Regions from separate parts of the Dyadobacter sp. BE31 genome, predicted to be linked through region 1. Evidence: riboswitches for the same ligand, from Rfam matches in the RefSeq annotation. Region 1 holds a riboswitch; each other region holds the start of a gene.

Region 1 (2,200 bases):
TAACCGTTGAAGTAGGTCAGAAGTATTTCAAACAGCCCACCACCCTCACACGTGGCATTACTGTTGGTATAAGGCACATTCTGGAAGCACGAGCGGCTATTCTCCTGGCATCGGGCAAAGCGAAGGCCCCGGTTATCCAGCGGGCATTGGCATTTCCCGTTTCAAAGGATTTTCCGGCAACGGTTTTACAGAATCATTTGAATGCGGAGTTTATATTGGATGCGGAGGCGGCCGGAACGATTTCTTAGCTGATACGAAATCACTTTTAACGCCATTTATTTTACTCCAAATAAGATATTTTATCCTGCCGAAAGGCTAATTTCTACTCACTTCACTGAAATTGGGTGACCATTTACAGCCGAATGCGCCTTCCGCCTAAATTTGACGCAGTTCTTTGTGAACGCCCGTCAATCGGGGTGATGGTTTTTGCTTTTGGACCCCTCAGCCAAAAACAGCAAAACAAAAAGGAACCGTGTGCAATTCACGGGCAGTCGTGCTACTGTAAGTATCCGCTCTGAGCATTCAGGGCCTGTTTTTACCCTCGCGTCCCATTGCAGCGCCCCGGCGCGGCGAGAAGGGCGGTAAAAATGATACAAGCCAGGAGACTTGCCATCATCCTCAATGGCTTTTCCCTCACGGGTGGGGAGCAGTCAAGCATTGATTTACCACATTTTATTGCAGTACCACAGGCTACCCGGCTGTTTTGGGGAAACTGTATCTGTTCGTTTCGCAGGGTAGCCCCGTTGCCGCGATGGAATGAAGTGCCGGCGATCGTCCGCAACAGGCGTTTTGTCGGGATGGGAGGGTGTTTTCACAGGGTTTTTATTAACTCTTTAAACACAAAAAAGTATGTTGTCACACAACCTCGGCTACCCGCGCGTGGGAAGCCTTCGCGAGCTCAAAAAGGCTAACGAACAATTCTGGGCCGGTACCATCGACCGCGATGCATTGCAGAAAACTGCCCGGAAGATCCGCCACCAGAACTGGGAAACGCAGCAGAATGCAGGTATCGGCCTCATTCCTTCCAATGATTTTTCGCTTTATGACCACGTCCTCGACACCTCACTGATGGTCGGCGCCATTCCTGAGCGTTACCACCAGTTGCTCGATGGCAAGTCGAACAAGGAGCTCGACCTCTATTTCGCGATGGCCCGTGGCTATCAGAAAAACGGGCTGGATATCAATGCAATGGAGATGACGAAATGGTTCGATACCAACTATCACTACCTCGTGCCCGAGTTTGTGAAGGACCAGAAATTCAAGCGGTATTCGGAAAAGGTTTTGCTGGAATTTGAAGATGCATTGCAAAAAGGCATTCTCACAAAACCTGTGCTGCTCGGGCCGGTTACCTATTTGCTTTTGGGTAAAGAAAAGGAAGGCGGCTTTGATCGCATTGACCTGCTGGATAGCCTTTTACCTGTTTACATATCCATACTCAAAGAACTCGCAGCGAGAGGAGCCGAATGGGTACAGCTTGATGAACCGGGATTGGTGCTGGATTTGAATGAAAAGGAAAAACTGGCATTTCTGAGTGCGTACAATCAGATCAGAGAGGCGTTTCCGAAGCTGCGCATTCTGGTAACAACCTATTTTGGACCGCTGGAAGATAACCTCGCGATCGCGACCGCATTGCCGGTGGATGCATTGCATTTGGACCTGACGCGCGGTGCAGAGACTTTACCGCAGATTCTGGGGGAGGAAGCATTTATATCTTCCACCAAAAAGCTCTCGTTGGGCGTTGTAGATGGCCGGAATATCTGGAAAAACGATTATCAAAAGTCGCTAGAATGGATTCAAGCAGCTGTAAATGTGCTGGGAGAAGAGCGGGTTTTGGTGGCACCGTCATCGTCGTTGCTGCATAGCCCTTATGATCTGGAATTGGAAAAAAATGAAGCGGTACTAACGCCGGAGATTAAAAACTGGCTGGCATTTGCAAAACAGAAACTGAATGAGGTGACTACATTGGCAAGGCTTGCAACGGCCGACTATGCAATTGATAGTGCATTTCTGGACAATCAAAAGGCTATTACAAGCCGCCGCACATCTGCATTGATCCACAAACCGGCGGTGAAAGCACGGGTTAGTGAAGTGCGAGAGCCGGATTTCGACCGGCAGAATGCTTTTAGTATCAGGCAGGCCATTCAATTGGAAAAGCTGAAATTGCCATTATTCCCGTCGACAACCATCGGCTCGTTTCCGC
Region 2 (2,200 bases), on a different contig from region 1:
TGTCATGGCGTCACGCGCGGCAAGTGTAAGCGCTACCGCGCACGCTCCGCCTGTACCCGCAAGGCCATGCACCATGCCCACCCAGAACGAGCGGCTTACCTTGCGTTCGGCCGGTGCCGATGCAGGTTTTTCGGTTCTGAAATTCCGGCGGATCGCCATAAGACCGAGCCAGATCATCAGCGGGCCTACGAGTAGCTCAACCTGGTCGGCAATGTGCAGCGACATCGTCGATTTGAGCAAAAGCACCAAAATGGCGAATAAAATCAGCGTAAGAGAATGCCCCAGCGCCCAGTGCGAGGACCGCCAGATGAGTTTCCATCGGAGGGATGGACCTCGTTGGGCCGGGCTTCGTTGGGCCTCGTTCTCTTCTGTCGCCAGAACCGAAACCGCAGCCATATGGTCGGGTTCGAAGGAATGCTGCACGCCAAGGAGCAGAGAATCAATAAGTAAATAGTGAATCATTGGGTTTCCGCATAAATTAACAGATAACTTATGGGAGAATGCAGGGACTAGCCTGGCCGCAACGCAGCCTGCCGCTTCCTCTTGCCTTTCTTCCCGAAAGCAAAACCGGATCATTCAACGGCAGGTCTTCTGGCTCGTTCAGCTCTTGCGCCTTCCCGGGAGGAATGATTGAATTATCTCCCAGTGACATCTAACAAGAACATCGTTTCGTGAACTTACAGCAGCGGGTACTGCTCCGGATTTGCACCGGATTCCCTTTTAATCACGCCGGAGGCGCGAACCAATGAATATGCAAAGCTAGGTGTTTTTGTCGGAGATAAGCCAGAAAAATAGCCGAATACCGCTAACTTTGCAGCATTAAAAGTTCTTTAACATACTTCTCCAACAGGAAAAGGGATTGCGTATCAACGCATTCCGGGGGAATCGTGTAAATCCACGAGCTGTCGCGCAACTGTGAGGTGATAATGTCTGAATGACCGAATGACCGAATGACCGAATATTTACTATTCAATCATTCTATCATTCACTCATTCAATCATTGACCTAAGCCAGAACACCCATCCTTTTCCTTGTTGACAATGCTTTCGCGGTATGAAGCAGGGTCTGGTTTGGATATTCGTCGGTTTTCACCCGTTTTGCGGTACGACGCTCGCCTGGCGCGTTGCTGCCGGGGAATTCCTTTCTGTTTTCTTTTACTGTCGAATGCATTTGAAGTTGTCAGAACTTCCAATTCACCGATTGTTGAAAGATGTCTGCTCCAAAATCCAGTTTCCTGATATCCGCGCCATCGAGCAATTCGGGGAAGACTACGCTGACCCTGGGGCTGCTGCGTGCGCTGCGGGACCGAGGGCTTGAAGTGCAGGCGTTCAAATGCGGGCCGGATTATATCGACACGATCCACCACGGTACAGCGGCCGGGCGGCCAGGGCTGAACCTGGATACTTTTATGGCCTCGGAAGCACATATGCGTGAGGTGTACGAGCGTTATGCGTCCCGCGCGGACGTGAGTGTAACCGAGGGCGTGATGGGGCTTTTCGACGGGGCCGATAAAATGAAGGGCAGCAGCGCGGAGATCGCGGCCCTACTGGATATACCGGTAGTGCTCGTGATCAATGCGCGGTCGATGGCGTATTCGGCAGCTCCGTTGATTTACGGGTTGAAGAACTTTTATCCGGGCATCCGCGTGGTGGGGGCCATATTCAACTTTGTGAACACCGAATCGCATTACCGGTTTTTGCAGGACGCATGTGTCGATGCCGGCGTGGAAGCACTGGGGTATTTGCCTAAAAACGAGGAACTGAATATTCCATCCCGGCATTTGGGGCTGCATATATCGGCCGAAACCGATTACGAACAGATTGTCCAAAAGCTGGCAGAGATTATCCCGCGGACAGTTAACCTGGAAAGGTTGCTGGAACTTACTGCCGTGAGTAGCAATGATGAAAATAAGCCGGTTTTAAGTCGGGAAAATCAATCATACCTTCAAAATAATCCCCGAAACCTGCGCATTACCGTCGCGAAAGATGAGGCATTTTCATTCTTGTATCACCAGAATATAGCATGCTTACGCGCCTTCGGAGAAGTGCAGTGGTTCAGCCCTCTGCACGACCGGGCTTTGCCTGAAACCGACTTTCTGTACCTGCCGGGCGGATATCCCGAGCTATTTGCAAGGCAATTGTCGGGCAATCAAACGATGCTGGAAAGCATCCGGAACTACTGCGCAAATGGCGGACTGGCC
Region 3 (2,200 bases), on a different contig from region 1:
GACCAGATGCGGGTTTACCGCGCCGGATTCCCAGTAATCGTTCGCTCCCTGCGCATTCATGCGGTTGTTATAACTGTAAATGTGATTGGTTTTGAATGCCTTAAAATCGGCATAACGGACGTCGCGTGCCAGGACATCTTTCTTCGTCTGCACATTTCCGATGCTCACATTCAGCCAGAAATCGGCCTGCAATGCAATCGGATAAACGGTTTCAAAACTCAGCGGCAGGCTCCCGGTCGCCTTTGTCCCGGACCAGTGATAGGAGGCGCCTGCGTCCTGGAAGAAACGGTTCACGTAGCTATCGCCATTCGGGACATTCCACGCGTCTTTGGAATTCATTCCGGTAATCAGGCTTGGGCGTACTGCGACTTTGCCGGTAAGGCGCGCCAGTCGTACGTACTCCTGCTCCACATTGGCAAATTTGCGGTTTACCGCTCCCTCCTTGTTGATCAGCGCGGCCAATAGCTTCACCCATTCGGCTCTCCCAAGCGGCGTCGTTTCCACCCATTCCGAATTGACCATCACCGGAATCCCCGCCTGATGCAGCGATTCATACCGGCTTATCTTCGAAACAGGGCTGCCGGTAGCCATAATGAGGTCGGGATGCATACTCACCAGCAGTTCCTCATTAAGCCCCTGATCCTTCCCTACCTCGACAATCTTCCCCGATTTAATCCGGTCCAGCACTTTGGTGGAAGAAACATATCTTAGGTTTCCCATTCCTGTGAGGATATCCTCACAACCCAGAAAGCCAATCAACCCGATATGCAGCGACGACATCGCCACCATGCTCCGTACCGGAATTTCGATGAGCTGGCTGTCTTTGTACCCGATGGGTCGCGGCTTACCACGTTGCACGAGCACGTACGTGAGCGTGTCCGTCGACTTTTCGAACGGGCTCATGATCTTGACCACCTTGTAATATTTGTGGTAGGAGATTTTAAAGCCTTTGGCGTGGGTTACTTTGGCTTTTTCAGGAAACAGATCGGGACCTGAGTAGTGGGAATCGCCTTTTTCGTAAAGCGACGAAGAGGTGCTGCAACCGGCCAGCAAGCCGCACAGCAGCAGGGCTGCAAGTATTTTTCTGATAATCATGTAGTCACCGGCCTTTCTTCCGAAAGCCATATTAACAATGTTTGCAGGCAGGTCTTCTGACTCGTTCAACCCTTGCACCTTCCCGGGCTTAGCCCAGTGGCATTTTGCAAGAGCCTCGTATTGAACTCACAGCAGCGGAGACTGTTCCGGATTCTCACCGGATTCCCTTTTAATCACGCATGACACGTGTACCTGGATGACCGCAAAACTAGCAATATTTTATTGCTTATCATTGCACAGTTTCATTTACACACACCCTTCATGCAACGCGACGACACCCTCTGGAAATCCATCCTCGAAGATATTTTCGAAGACTTTCTGCTTTTCTTCTACCCCGACGCAGGTTCCTTCTTTGATTTTTCCAAGGATTTCGAATATCTCGACAAGGAGCTTGAACAATTATTCCCGCCGGAGGATAACTCGTACCAAACCCGCTTTGTAGATAAACTTGTAAAAGTGCATTGCCAAAACGGCGACACCGAATGGATACTCGTGCACGTGGAAGTGCAAGGTTACCATGATCCTGACTTTGGACGGCGGATGTTCACTTACTATTCGCGAATACTGGATAAATATGACAAGCCGATTACCGCATTTGCCATTTTCACAGAAAGCAATGCGGCATTCAAACCCTGCGAGTACCACCGCGAATTCATGGGTACGAGCGTTTTGTACCGGTATAATGCATTCAAAATCCTGGAACAGGACGAGGAAATGCTGGGGCGCAGTGACAATCCGTTTGCGATTGTGGCATTGACAGTAAAAGCTGTCTTGAAACGCAAATGCATTACTGATGATGAACTACTTAGTCTAAAAATCGAGATAGCTAAAAATCTCTTGGAAAGAAAACTTTCGAAAACGAAAATCAGAAGGTTACTGGGCTTTCTACGATTGTACATTCGCTTTGAAAACCGTGAAAGCGGTGTTAAATTTGAAGAAGCAGTCGATCATCTAATACAAGAAAACACGTCTATGGGTATCGAGGAACTTGTTAAGAGTGCATTTAAAGAGGAGTTTGCTATTGAGACAACCGAAAACCTGCTACGGGAGAGTTCTTTTTCTATTGAAAAAATCGCCCGAATAGTTGGTGTATCGCCCGAATTTG
Region 4 (2,200 bases), on a different contig from region 1:
GGAGAGGTCGCCTTTGGCATAATCGATGATGTCGCGTACCCAGGCTGTGCGTAGCGTGAGCGTGCGTACCTGGTAGCGGACCATCGTGCGATAGGCGGTGGTACGGGTCATTTCACGGCCTTGTACATCGTCGGGCGTCAGCGTCAGTTTATTGTCGGTGAGCCAAACGTGCGCGGAAATTTCCTGGTCGTTTTGTGAGCGTAGGAACAGGTCCTGTACAATGCCCTTTTGAAAAGTTTCGGTAGGCAGGAGTGCATACGTGTTCCGGGTTGGCTTCGGGTAGTCGTTGTTCATCCTGCCATAGTAAAGTGCCGTTTTGCCGGAGAATGCCCACGCGTTGTTTAGCGGGAACGCATATCGGATATCCGTTCTGCTCTGATGGTTGTGGAAGCTTTCTCGTTGTCTGCCGTCAGACACGTAAAGCGGCGTGACCGATGCACGGCTGTCAAGCAAAATGCTCCCGCCGACGGCATCGGAGCCCACAATGCTGGCCGAGGAGCCATACTGAACCGAAAGCTGGTCGAAACCTGCTACTGGAATGGTAGAGAAGTCCGTTTGTCCAAGCGTGGGCGCATTGATATTGAGCCCGTTCCACAAAACGGCGGTATGGTTGGCGGAGGTGCCCCGGAACGACGCGGTGCTGAGCTGACCAGGTCCGTAATTTTTAAATGCAATAGGGGTATATGCGGACAAAATGTCGCCAATATTCTGATAGCGTACTTGCGCGAGCGAAGCGGAGTCGATGCGCTGGATTTTCAGGCCGCTCATGAATTTTTGTGGGACAAATCCCTTCACAATGACGGGGTCGAGGGCAATGGAGTCTTTTTGTGCATAAACCGGCAACGCCAGTGCAAAACTTGCCCATAACATCCAGTAACCCACAAATCTCCGGTCGGTAAACACTCTAAATCGCAAATGATTGGCGGTGATCTTCTGTTTTTCCTCCGAAAACGATCCGATCAAATGCTCTGGCAGGTCTCCTGGCTCGTCTTTCGCACCCGGAGCCTTCCCGTCGCAGGACAGTGGCATGAAGAATCGGGCACGTGTTGGCAGACTTACAGTTGCGGGGACAGCTTCCGGTACTAGCGGAATTCCCTATTAAGCCTAATCGCTGACTAGAAGCAGCTTATGGCACCAAGCGGGTGCAAAGGTAGGTATTTCCCCCGACTTTTCGTTGTCTGCGATAACCGCTATCTTTGCGGCAAATTCTGATTGCTTTTGGCCGCTTCTACTGAAAATTTCCCGACCGCATCCTCCCTGAAAGGCATTTACCTCATGCTGGGCGCCGCATTTTTTTTCTCGCTCACATCCGCGATCTCGAAATGGCTGGGGAGGGAATTTCATATCGTACAGCTGGTTTTTTTCAGAAATATCGTTGGGGTGGTTTTTATCATCAGCAGCATCTGGCAACGGCCGCTGAGGCAGGAAGGCGGAAAGTTGGGACTGCTTGTTTTCAGAGGAGTTGTAGGTACGTTGTCGCTCTACATGCTTTTTTATGCGATCCAGACGCTTGGGCTCGGCCGGGCCTCTACCTACCAATATACCTACCCTATTTTTCTGGCGCTTTTCTCCTGGCTGCTCATCGGCGAAACGCTGAATGGGAAGGAGTGGATGGCCATATTCGTCGGTTTTACCGGCATTTTGTTCGTTTTTCGTCCCGATTTGTCGTCGTCGCTGCGAGATAATGCATTAGGCTTGGGTAATGCGCTGCTGACGGCCATTTCTTACCTGTCGATCCGTCAACTCGGCGTCGTGTACGACACGCGCGCGATCATCCTTTCATTTATGCTTAGCGGGATTGTAATGCCTATTCTGTCGATGCTGGTCGGTACGTATTACCCCATGGAGCATTTGGATTTTCTGATAGGTACATTCAAATGGCCGGAGAATGCCTGGCAATGGTTGGGCTTTCTCGCATTAGGCCTTACCGCGCTTTTAGGCCAAAAAATGCTCACGCAATCATTTACCTACGATAAAGCGGGGCGTGTCGCAGCGGTGGGTTATTCCAATATCCTTTTTTCGGTATTGATCGGCTTTTTGATGGGAGAGGCTATTCCCACGCTTTCGATGCTAACGGGCATGCTGCTGATCATCACGGGCGGTATTCTGGTGTCTTTGGCCAAAACTAAAAAAGCTTAAAGCCGCTCATTGAATGCGAGGCGGTTCATGAACGGGTCGATTACCGTTACTGAAATGGCAT

The links. Region 1 has a riboswitch for cobalamin ahead of metE (5-methyltetrahydropteroyltriglutamate--homocysteine S-methyltransferase). Riboswitches for the same ligand answer to the same signal wherever they lie in the genome.
Region 2: another riboswitch for cobalamin. It lies ahead of J2Y43_RS00740 (cobyrinate a,c-diamide synthase); the one in region 1 lies ahead of metE (5-methyltetrahydropteroyltriglutamate--homocysteine S-methyltransferase).
Region 3: another riboswitch for cobalamin. It lies ahead of J2Y43_RS00705 (ABC transporter substrate-binding protein); the one in region 1 lies ahead of metE (5-methyltetrahydropteroyltriglutamate--homocysteine S-methyltransferase).
Region 4: another riboswitch for cobalamin. It lies ahead of J2Y43_RS07525 (TonB-dependent receptor domain-containing protein); the one in region 1 lies ahead of metE (5-methyltetrahydropteroyltriglutamate--homocysteine S-methyltransferase).

The regions. Positions count from the first base shown of each region.
Region 1 covers NZ_JAVDXA010000004.1:596,826-599,025, reverse strand. Annotated here, with positions in the region: gene J2Y43_RS23140 (glucosamine-6-phosphate deaminase) at 1-248, shown strand, start outside; cobalamin riboswitch at 404-629, shown strand; gene metE (5-methyltetrahydropteroyltriglutamate--homocysteine S-methyltransferase) at 850-2,200, shown strand, end outside.
Region 2 covers NZ_JAVDXA010000001.1:175,837-178,036, reverse strand. Annotated here, with positions in the region: gene J2Y43_RS00750 (hypothetical protein) at 1-462, opposite strand, end outside; cobalamin riboswitch at 564-762, opposite strand; cobalamin riboswitch at 840-1,042, shown strand; gene J2Y43_RS00745 (hypothetical protein) at 1,006-1,170, opposite strand; gene J2Y43_RS00740 (cobyrinate a,c-diamide synthase) at 1,211-2,200, shown strand, end outside.
Region 3 covers NZ_JAVDXA010000001.1:163,651-165,850, forward strand. Annotated here, with positions in the region: gene J2Y43_RS00705 (ABC transporter substrate-binding protein) at 1-1,125, opposite strand, end outside; cobalamin riboswitch at 1,124-1,306, opposite strand; gene J2Y43_RS00710 (hypothetical protein) at 1,357-2,200, shown strand, end outside.
Region 4 covers NZ_JAVDXA010000001.1:1,789,855-1,792,054, reverse strand. Annotated here, with positions in the region: gene J2Y43_RS07525 (TonB-dependent receptor domain-containing protein) at 1-963, opposite strand, end outside; cobalamin riboswitch at 953-1,154, opposite strand; gene J2Y43_RS07520 (DMT family transporter) at 1,219-2,139, shown strand; gene J2Y43_RS07515 (glyoxalase superfamily protein) at 2,136-2,200, opposite strand, start outside.